DNA from 3 places in the Streptomyces sp. NPDC046197 genome. Region 2 is predicted to be linked to each of the others. Evidence: riboswitches for the same ligand, from Rfam matches in the RefSeq annotation. Region 2 holds a riboswitch; each other region holds the start of a gene.

Region 1 (3,268 bases), on a different contig from region 2:
CTGGGACTGACACTCGGAAGCCAGGCCCGTCCAGGTGGGAGAACGTCCCACGTCACAGCCCCGGCAGACGCTACGCCGTGGCCGCCTTCAGGGGCCGGCCCGGATCCGCCAGAAGGTCCCGGTCCATCGGCGTCCCCGCCTCGATCAGGCGCCTGCCCTGCGCCAGGTCCCGCGGCCGCCCCACCGCCAGCAGCGCGACCAGACGGCCCTCGCGCAGCCAGCAGACCGTCCAGGCCGATGTCGAGGGGTCACCACGCCAGACGGTGGTGTCCGCGCCGGGGTGGTGGCCGGCGTACTGCACAAAGCGGCCGAACTGCTCGGACCAGAAGTACGGCACCGGGTCGTAGACCGCGGGGGTCTGACCGATGATGTTGGCCGCGACCGTGCGCGGCCCCTGCAGCGCGTTGTCCCAGTGGTGGACCAGCAGGCGCTCGCCGTACCGCCGCGACGGGAAGGAGGCGCAGTCGCCGACCGCGTACACGTCCGGCAGGCCGGTGCGCAGGTGGTCGTCGGCCACCACCTCGCCGTACCGGCCCAGCTCGATGCCGGAGCCGGCCAGCCAGCTCGTCGCGGGACGCGCGCCGATGCCGACCACCACGGCACCCGCGGGCAGCCGGGAGCCGTCGTCGAGCACCACCGCGGCCGGCTCGACGCGCGCCACGCGCGCGTGCGTGTGCAGCTCGGCCCCGCTGTCGGCGTACCACGCGGCCATCGGGGCGGCCACCTCGGCGGGCAGCGCCCCCGCAAGCGGGCGGTCCGCGGCCTCCACGACCGTGACGGCACAGCCCGCCTCGCGCGCGGCCGTGGCGAACTCGGCGCCGATCCAGCCGGCCCCGACGACCACGATGTCGTGCTGCCGGGCCAGCACCGGCCGCAGCCGCTCGGCGTCGTCCAGGGTGCGCAGCAGATGCACGCCGGGGACGCCCTCGGCGCCCGGCAGCCGGATCGGTTCGGCGCCGGTCGCGAGGACGAGGACGTCATAGGGCACGGGACCGGCGGAGGTGTCGAGCACGTACGCCCCGGCGCGCACGGCCAGCGCCTCGCGGCCCAGTTGGAGTTCGATGCCGAGCGCCTCGAAGTCGACGTCGAAGGCGGAACCCTCGGCCTTGCCGAGCAGCACGGCCTTGGACAGCGGCGGCCGGTCGTACGGCTGGTGGGGCTCGGCGCCGATCAGCGTCACGGTGCCGGTGAAGCCCTGCTCCCGCAGGGCGACCGCGGTCTGCACCCCGGCCATGCCCGCACCGACGACGACCACACGCCGCGGCTGTGACGTGCCCTGTTCCTGCCTCTGCTCGCTCACCTGATCACCATAGACAACTGACGAATAGTCAGTCATGGGGCGTGCGGCGTGACCTGCTCCACAACGCTCGTTCCGTGGCCCGGCTGCGACTCCCATCGCCAGGTCTCCTCCAACCGCACCCGGCCGTCGGGCAGTTCGACGACCGTGGACACACAGTGCCCGCAGGACGTCGTCCCGTCGTGCCTCAGCTGCACGTACCGGAAGTCGAGGCGGTCACCTTCCCGGGTACCCACCAGATGGCCGCGTACGACGTCGCCGCCCGCGTAATCGGCCCAGATCACCCCGTCCTTCTCGTGGTAGGTGAACCGGGTGCGCGTGCCCACCTGACCCGGGGCCTGGTCGGCGACGGGAGCGAGCACGAGACCGTCCAGCGAGCGGGGCATGACGAAAGGCTCCCTTACCGGGGCGACGCTCTGCGGGCTAGGGTGGCCACCGTACAAGCACTCGCGGGAGCCCGGACGCACCGGGCTGAGAGGGAGGCTGGCGGCCTCCGACCGTACGAACCTGATCCGGGTCATGCCGGCGAAGGGAGGGGCTGGACGCCCATGTCGTCTTCGTGTACGTCAGACGTCCTCGTCATCGGGGGCGGAATCATCGGGCTGGTGACGGCCTGGCGCGCGGCCCAGCGCGGGTTGGCCACCGCCGTGGTGGATCCCGAGCCGGGCGGCGGGGCCGCGCAGGTGGCGGCCGGGATGCTCGCCGCCGTCACCGAACTCCACTACGGCGAGCAGACCCTGCTCGGGCTGAACCTGGCCTCGGCCCGCCGCTATCCGGACTTCGCGGCCGAGCTGACCGAGCTGACCGGCCACGACCTCGGCTACCGCCGGTGCGGCACGCTCGCCGTCGCGCTGGACGCCGACGACCGCGCCCACCTGCGGGAACTGCACGCCCTGCAGCGTCTGTCGGGCCTGGACTCGGAGTGGTTGTCCGGGCGTGACTGCCGGCGCCTGGAGCCGATGCTCGCGCCCGGTGTGCGCGGCGGGCTGCGGGTGGACGGCGACCACCAGATCGACCCGCGGCGCCTGGCGGGGGCGCTGGTGACCGCGTGCGAGCGGGCGGGCGTGGTCTTCCGCCGCGCCTGGGCCGAGCGGCTCACGCTGGTCCGGGACCGGGCCGCGGGCTGCGTGCTGCGTGACGGCACCGAACTGCACGCGGACCAGGTGGTGCTCGCGGCCGGCAGCCTCAGCGGGCAGCTGGCGGGTGTGCCGGACGACGTCCTGCCGCCGGTGCGGCCGGTGAAGGGACAGGTCGTGCGGTTGACCGTGCCGAAGCGGTACGCACCGTTGCTGAACCGGACGGTACGGGCCATGGTGCGCGGCAGCCATGTCTACCTGGTGCCGCGGCTCAACGGCGAGCTGGTCGTCGGAGCGACCAGCGAGGAACTGGGATGGGACACCACGGTGACCGCGGGCGGGGTGTACGAGCTGCTGCGGGACGCGCACGAGCTGGTGCCGGGAATCACCGAGCTGCCGCTGACGGAGACGCAGGCCGGGCTGCGTCCCGGCTCCCCCGACAACGCGCCGCTGCTCGGCCCGACCGGTCTTGACGGGCTGCTGCTGGCCACCGGGCACTTCCGCAACGGGGTGCTGCTCACCCCGGTCACCGGTGACGCGATGGCGCACGTCCTCACCACCGGCGAACTGCCGGAGGAAGCCCGGCCCTTCGTCCCCACGCGGTTTCGTGCCGCCGCACTCCTGGAGCAGTCCGTATGAACATCTCCGTCAACGGGAAGCCCCGGGAGATCACTCCCGGCACGGCTCTCGACACCGTCGTGAAAACGCTGACCGCGGCGCCCTCCGGGGTGGCCGCGGCCCTCAACGAGACCGTCGTCCCGCGGACGCGGTGGTCCTCCACGGCCCTGGCCGAGGGCGACCGCGTCGAAGTGCTCACCGCCGTTCAAGGAGGCTGACCCATGGCCGACGATCCCTTCGTTCTGGGTGGTACGACCTTCACCTCCCGGCTGATCAT
Region 2 (3,268 bases):
TGGCGACCGTGCCCACACCGCTCTGCGCGATGGAGAAGAGCAGAAGCAGCGGCAGTGCGGCTCCGGCGTAGGCGAGGACGAGGGTGTTGACGACGGAGGCGATGTGGTCGCGGCCGATGCGGATGCCTGCCCGGTACAGCCCGCGCCAGCCCATCGTCGGGTTGGCGTCATGCAGCTCCCAGACGGCCGATGTCTGGGTGACCGTGACGTCGTCGAGGACGCCGAGGGAGCCGATGATGACGCCGGCCAGCAGCAGACCGCTCATGTCGATCTTCGGATACAGGCCGTGGATCAGGCCGGTGCTGTCGTCCGTGTTGCCGGTGAGGGCGGCCCAGCCGATGAACTGCGAACCGAGGATGCCGATCAGCGAGAGCGAGATCAGCGTGCCGAGTACCGCCACCGAGGTACGGGCCGACAGGCCGTGGCACATGTACAGGGCGATCAGCATGATGGCGCTCGATCCGACCACCGCCACGAGCAGTGGGTTCGAGCCCTGTAGGACCGCCGGCAGGATGAACAGGTTCAGCACCAGGAAGCTGATGGCCAGCGCGACCAGCGCCATCACGCCGCGCAGCCGCCCGACGACCACGACGGCGAGTGCGAAGATGCCGGCCAGCAACGCCATGGGGAAGCGGCGGTTGACGTCGGCGACCGAGTACTGCAGGTCCTTCGGCGCGGAGGGCTCGTAGGCGACCACGACCTTTTCACCCTGGTGCAACTGCCGTGGCTGGTCCGGCTGCACGATCTCGGTGAACGTACGGCCCTTGTTGTTGCCGGTGTCGACCCGGACCGTGGCCTTCTTGCAGGTACCGGACGCCTGCGCCTGCGCGGAGGAGCCCTCGGCGGTGGAGGTGTCTCCCGTCGGGGTCTCGCCCGAGGCGTTCACCGACTTGCAGCTCACCTCGATCACCGCGGTGACCGTGGCCTGCTGGGTCTGCCGGTCGAAGCCGACACCGGTGCGCTCGTGTGCGGGGGCGCCGCCGGGCCAGAGCACCGCGAGGCCGACGACCACGGCGCCGGCGAACGGGATCAGGACCGCCGCGATGACCTTGCGCAGGTGCTTGGAGACGGGAGTCGCGGGCCCGTGGCTGTGGCTGTGCGACTGGCCGTGGCCGCCGCCGGCTCCCGGACCGTGCCCGTGCCCGTGCCCGTGCCCGTGCCGACCGCCGATCTCGGGGTCGTGCCCGTGGAGTTCACCGGATTCGGGGCCGTGGTCGTGCGCGTCCGCGGTGCGTGGGGCGGGTGTCTCCCATGCTCCGGGTCCATGACGATGCTCGTTCCCGGGTCCTGCGCCGGGCCCGTCGGCCGAACCGTGCCCGGTACCTGGGCCGCGCCCGGCTTCAGCCCCGGGGCCGCGTCCGCGCCGTGGTTCGGGCGGCGGATAGGGGGACTGCTGTGTCGTGGTCACCGCCCGATCATCGCAAGAACAGCACAGGCCCACTGTTCATCGCGACACATATCACGCTAGCGTGGAGACACCTTTGCACACGCGGGAGCTCGGAGCACCGGGCTGAGAGGGCGCTGACCTCCGTCTTCGCGATGTTTCACGTGGAACGAGCGATGTTTCACAGGAACGTCTGCAGACGGGATCCGCTGCGTCGACCGCCGAACCTGTTACCGGGTAATGCCGGCGTAGGGAGTAGGTCTCATGACCAACAAGGACACACGCACGCCTGCCTCCACGGAGATCTCCAGCGGCGGGGAGGCCGGGAAGTCCATCGGCTGGCACAAGGGGTACGTCGAGGGCTCACGGCCCGACCTGCGGGTGCCGGTCCGTCAGGTGCACCTCACCAACGGGCAGTCGGTCACGCTGTACGACACATCGGGCCCGTACACCGATCCACTTCTGGACACCGACGTCCGCAGGGGGCTGCCACCGCTACGCGAGAACTGGATCATCGCCCGCGGCGACACAGAGGAGTACGCGGGCCGTCCCGTCCAGCCGGAGGACGACGGGATCAAGCACACGTCGCCGCGTGGCGGACTGCGCAACCTCGACGCGGTGTTCCCGGGGCGGCCGCGCCAGCCGCGCCGCGGCCGCGAGGGCACTGCGGTGACGCAGCTGGCGTACGCGCGCCGGGGCGAGATCACGCCCGAGATGGAGTTCGTGGCGATCCGGGAGAACGTCTCGCCCGAGGTCGTCCGCGAGGAGATCGCGGCCGGTCGCGCGGTCCTTCCGGCCAACGTCAATCACCCGGAGATCGAGCCGATGATCATCGGCAAGCGGTTCTTGGTGAAGGTCAACGCCAACATCGGCAACTCCGCGGTGACGTCCTCCATCGAGGAGGAGGTCGAGAAGATGACCTGGGCGACCCGCTGGGGCGCCGACACGGTCATGGATCTGTCGACCGGTCGCAACATCCACACCACCCGTGAGTGGGTGCTGCGCAACTCCCCTGTTCCGATCGGTACGGTGCCGCTCTACCAGGCCCTGGAGAAGGTGGACGGCAAGGCCGAGGAACTGACTTGGGAGATCTACAAGGACACTGTCATCGAGCAGGCCGAGCAGGGCGTGGACTACATGACGGTCCACGCCGGCGTACGCCTCGCCTACGTGCCGCTGACCGCGAACCGCAAGACCGGCATCGTCTCGCGCGGCGGCTCGATCATGGCGGCCTGGTGCCTGGCGCACCACAAGGAGTCGTTCCTGTACGAGAACTTCGAGGAGCTCTGCGAGATCCTCGCGGCCTACGACGTCACCTACTCGCTGGGTGACGGCCTCCGGCCGGGCTCGATCGCCGACGCCAACGACGACGCGCAGTTCGCGGAGCTGCGCACGCTCGGGGAACTCAACGGGATCGCCAAGCGTTTCAACGTACAGACCATGATCGAGGGCCCGGGCCACGTCCCGATGCACAAGATCAAGGAGAACATCGACCTTCAGCAGGAGATCTGCGATGAAGCTCCGTTCTATACGCTCGGCCCGCTGACGACGGACGTCGCGCCGGCGTACGACCACATCACCTCCGGCATCGGTGCCGCGATGATCGCCTGGTGGGGCACGGCCATGCTCTGCTACGTCACGCCGAAGGAGCACTTGGGCCTGCCCAACCGTGACGACGTCAAGACCGGCGTCATCACCTACAAGATCGCCGCCCACGCGGCCGACCTCGCCAAGGGACACCCAGGGGCGCAGGAGTGGGACGACGCGCTGTCCGACGCCCGCTTCGAGTTCCGGTGGGAGGACCAGTTCAACCTGGCCCTCGACCCGGACACGGCACGGGAGTTCCACGACGAGACCCTTCCGGCCGAGCCGGCCAAGACCGCC
Region 3 (3,268 bases), on a different contig from region 2:
TTCTACGTGCCGTTCCTGGCCACGTTCGTCGCGATGATGCTGACTGCCGCGGACGGTCCGTTCCGCGTTCTGACCTTCCTGCTCCTGACGGTGGTCAGCGACACCGGGGCCTACGCCGTCGGCTGGCGCTTCGGCAGGCACAAACTGGCCCCGCGCATCAGCCCCGGGAAGACCCGTGAGGGCCTGCTCGGAGCGGTCACGTTCGCCATGGCCGCGGGCGCGCTGTGCATGCAGTTCCTGATCGACGGGGGCGCCTGGTGGCAGGGCCTGCTGCTCGGCCTCGCCGTCGCCGCCAGCGCCACGCTCGGCGACCTCGGCGAGTCCATGATCAAGCGGGACCTGGGGATCAAGGACATGGGCACGCTGCTCCCCGGGCACGGCGGCATCATGGACCGCCTGGACTCGCTGCTGCCCACGGCACCGGTGGTGTGGCTGCTGATGGTGATCTTCGTGGGGTCCGCCTGACCGGCGCCCCGCCCGGGCCGCAGGGGCTCGTCGTCCACGGGACGGCGGGCCCCTCTGCCGACCGGGGCCTGACCTACGACGCCAGGCCGGCCGGGGGCGGAGCCATGGTGAGCGAGAAGGTCCGCCTCCAGTTCGACATCGCCGTCATCCGCGCCACCCCCACGCCCTGAAGAAGCACCGACCCGGGGACCTCGGCGCGGACCCCAGGTCACCCCATTCGATCTGAGACACTGGTGAGACCATGCCCAAGCCCGGAGAACTCACCTTCGTCGCCCCCCGCGGTGCCAAGAAGCCACCGCGGCACCTTGCCGATCTCACGCCTGCCCAGCGCAAGGAGGCTGTCGCCGAGATCGGTGAGAAGCCGTTTCGTGCCAAGCAGCTTTCGCAGCACTACTTCGCGCGGTACGCGCACGACCCCGAGCAGTGGACCGACATCCCCGCCGGATCGCGCGCCAAGCTGCGTGAGGCGCTGCTTCCGGACCTGATGACGGTCGTCCGGCACCTGTCGACCGACCAGGGCACCACCCGCAAGACGCTGTGGCGGCTGTTCGACGGCACGCTCGTCGAGTCGGTGCTCATGCGCTACCCGGACCGGGTCACCATGTGCATCAGCTCGCAGGCGGGCTGCGGCATGAACTGCCCGTTCTGTGCGACCGGGCAGGCCGGACTGGACCGCAACCTGTCGACCGCCGAGATCGTGCACCAGATCGTGGACGGGATGCGTGCCCTGCGGGACGGGGAGGTCCCCGGTGGTCCCGCGCGTCTGTCCAACATCGTCTTCATGGGCATGGGTGAGCCGCTCGCCAACTACAACCGCGTCGTCGGCGCCATCCGGGCGCTGACCGACCCCGAGCCGGACGGGCTCGGGCTGTCCCAGCGCGGCATCACCGTCTCGACCGTCGGTCTCGTCCCGGCGATCCACCGGTTCTCCGACGAGGGCTTCAAGTGCCGCCTCGCCGTCTCGCTGCACGCGCCGGACGACGAACTGCGCGACACCCTGGTCCCCGTCAACACGCGCTGGAAGGTGCGGGAGGTCCTCGACGCCGGGTTCGAGTACGCCGCGAAGTCGGGGCGCCGGCTGTCCATCGAGTACGCCCTGATCCGGGACATCAACGACCAGGCCTGGCGCGGTGACCGGCTCGGACGGCTGCTCAAGGGCAAGCCGGTGCACGTCAACCTCATCCCGCTCAACCCGACGCCGGGCTCCAAGTGGACGGCCTCGCGGCCCGAGGACGAGAAGGCGTTCGTGGAGGCGATCGCCGCCCACGGGGTGCCGGTCACCATCCGGGACACCCGGGGCCAGGAGATCGACGGGGCATGCGGTCAGCTCGCGGCCACCGAGCGGTAGTCTGAGGCCGTACACATCTTCATACTCATATTCCGACAGGGGAGCGCCACAGCGCTGAGAGTGCGGCAACCGGGCCGCAGACCCTCTGAACCTCGCCCAGGTCATTCTGGGTAGGAAGTTCGGTCATCACTCAAGCTGTTGCGCCCTGCCCGGAGATCCCCGGCGGATCCCGGGCAGGGCCGCGTCTCTTCCTGGTCAACCCCAGGAGGAATCCAGTGCACAACAAGAGGTTCGTCGCCGTGGCGGTGGGGCTCGGCCTGGTCACGCTGTCCGCGTGCGGGTCGTCGGCCGACAAGGGATCCGCCGACTCCAAGACGGTGACCCTCGTCAGCCACGACTCGTGGGCCGTGTCGAAGAACGTCCTCAAGGACTTCGAGAAGCAGTCCGGGTACACGGTCAAGGTGCTCAAGGACGGCGACGCCGGACAGGCCGTCAACAAGGCCATCCTCACCAAGGACAACCCGCAGGGTGACGTCTTCTTCGGCGTCGACAACACGCTGCTGTCGCGCGCCCTCGACAACGGGCTGTTCCAGCCGTACCAGGCCAGGGGGCTCGACAAGGTCGGCGCCCCCTACCAACTCGACGGGGCCAGGCACCGGGTCACCCCGGTCGACTACGGCGACATCTGCGTCAACTACGACAAGAAGTACTTCGCCGACCACAAGCTGACCCCGCCGGCCTCCTTCGACGACCTCGTCAGGCCGGAGTACAAGAACCTCCTCGTCACCGAGAACGCCGCCACCTCCTCGCCCGGACTCGGCTTCCTGCTCGGCACGGCCGCCCGGTACGGCGACGGCGGCTGGCAGGCGTACTGGAAGAAGCTGAAGGCCAACGGCGTCAAGGTGGTCGACGGCTGGGAGCAGGCGTACGACCAGGAGTTCTCCGGGTCCGCCGGTGGCCACAAGGCCAAGGGCGACCGGCCGCTCGTCGTCTCCTACGCCTCCTCCCCGCCCGCCGAGGTCGTCTTCGCCGAGCCCAGGCCCAAGACCGCGCCCACCGGTGTCGCGGCCGGCACCTGCTTCCGCCAGATCGAGTTCGCGGGGCTGCTGAGCAACGCGAGGAACACCAAGGGCGGCAAGGCGTTCATCGACTTCCTGGTCTCCAGGGAGTTCCAGCAGGACATGCCGTTGAACATGTTCGTGTACCCGGTGGTCCAGGGCACCTCGGTGCCCGCCGAGTTCACCCAGTACGGCCCCGCGGCCAAGGACCCCGAGAACATGGCTCCGGGCAAGATCGCCGCCAACCGTGACCAGTGGGTCAAGTCGTGGACCTCACTCGTACTGAAGTAGCCACCCACGAGGGCCGCCACACCCCCACAGGCCCCGACACCCCAACGGGCCGCCACAGGACCCGCACGGGGAACGCGGCGCGGCTCGGGCTCATGGCCGGGCCCGTCGCGTTCTTCGCGCTGTTCTTCGCCTACCCGGTGGCCGCGATCGTCGAGCGCGGCCTGCG

The links. Region 2 has a riboswitch for thiamine pyrophosphate ahead of thiC (phosphomethylpyrimidine synthase ThiC). Riboswitches for the same ligand answer to the same signal wherever they lie in the genome.
Region 1: another riboswitch for thiamine pyrophosphate. It lies ahead of thiO (glycine oxidase ThiO); the one in region 2 lies ahead of thiC (phosphomethylpyrimidine synthase ThiC).
Region 3: another riboswitch for thiamine pyrophosphate. It lies ahead of AB0A61_RS27710 (thiamine ABC transporter substrate-binding protein); the one in region 2 lies ahead of thiC (phosphomethylpyrimidine synthase ThiC).

The regions. Positions count from the first base shown of each region.
Region 1 covers NZ_JBEYZY010000003.1:383,679-386,946, forward strand. Annotated here, with positions in the region: gene AB0A61_RS06875 (FAD-dependent oxidoreductase) at 71-1,300, opposite strand; gene AB0A61_RS06880 (hypothetical protein) at 1,333-1,683, opposite strand; TPP riboswitch at 1,737-1,848, shown strand; gene thiO (glycine oxidase ThiO) at 1,846-3,012, shown strand; gene thiS (sulfur carrier protein ThiS) at 3,009-3,209, shown strand; gene AB0A61_RS06895 (thiazole synthase) at 3,213-3,268, shown strand, end outside.
Region 2 covers NZ_JBEYZY010000001.1:83,950-87,217, reverse strand. Annotated here, with positions in the region: gene AB0A61_RS00375 (YibE/F family protein) at 1-1,408, opposite strand, end outside; TPP riboswitch at 1,480-1,656, shown strand; gene thiC (phosphomethylpyrimidine synthase ThiC) at 1,649-3,268, shown strand, end outside.
Region 3 covers NZ_JBEYZY010000022.1:91,268-94,535, forward strand. Annotated here, with positions in the region: gene AB0A61_RS27695 (phosphatidate cytidylyltransferase) at 1-465, shown strand, start outside; partial or broken gene AB0A61_RS27700 (polyisoprenoid-binding protein) at 522-635, shown strand; gene rlmN (23S rRNA (adenine(2503)-C(2))-methyltransferase RlmN) at 707-1,813, shown strand; TPP riboswitch at 1,841-1,948, shown strand; gene AB0A61_RS27710 (thiamine ABC transporter substrate-binding protein) at 2,029-3,102, shown strand; gene AB0A61_RS27715 (iron ABC transporter permease) at 3,195-3,268, shown strand, end outside.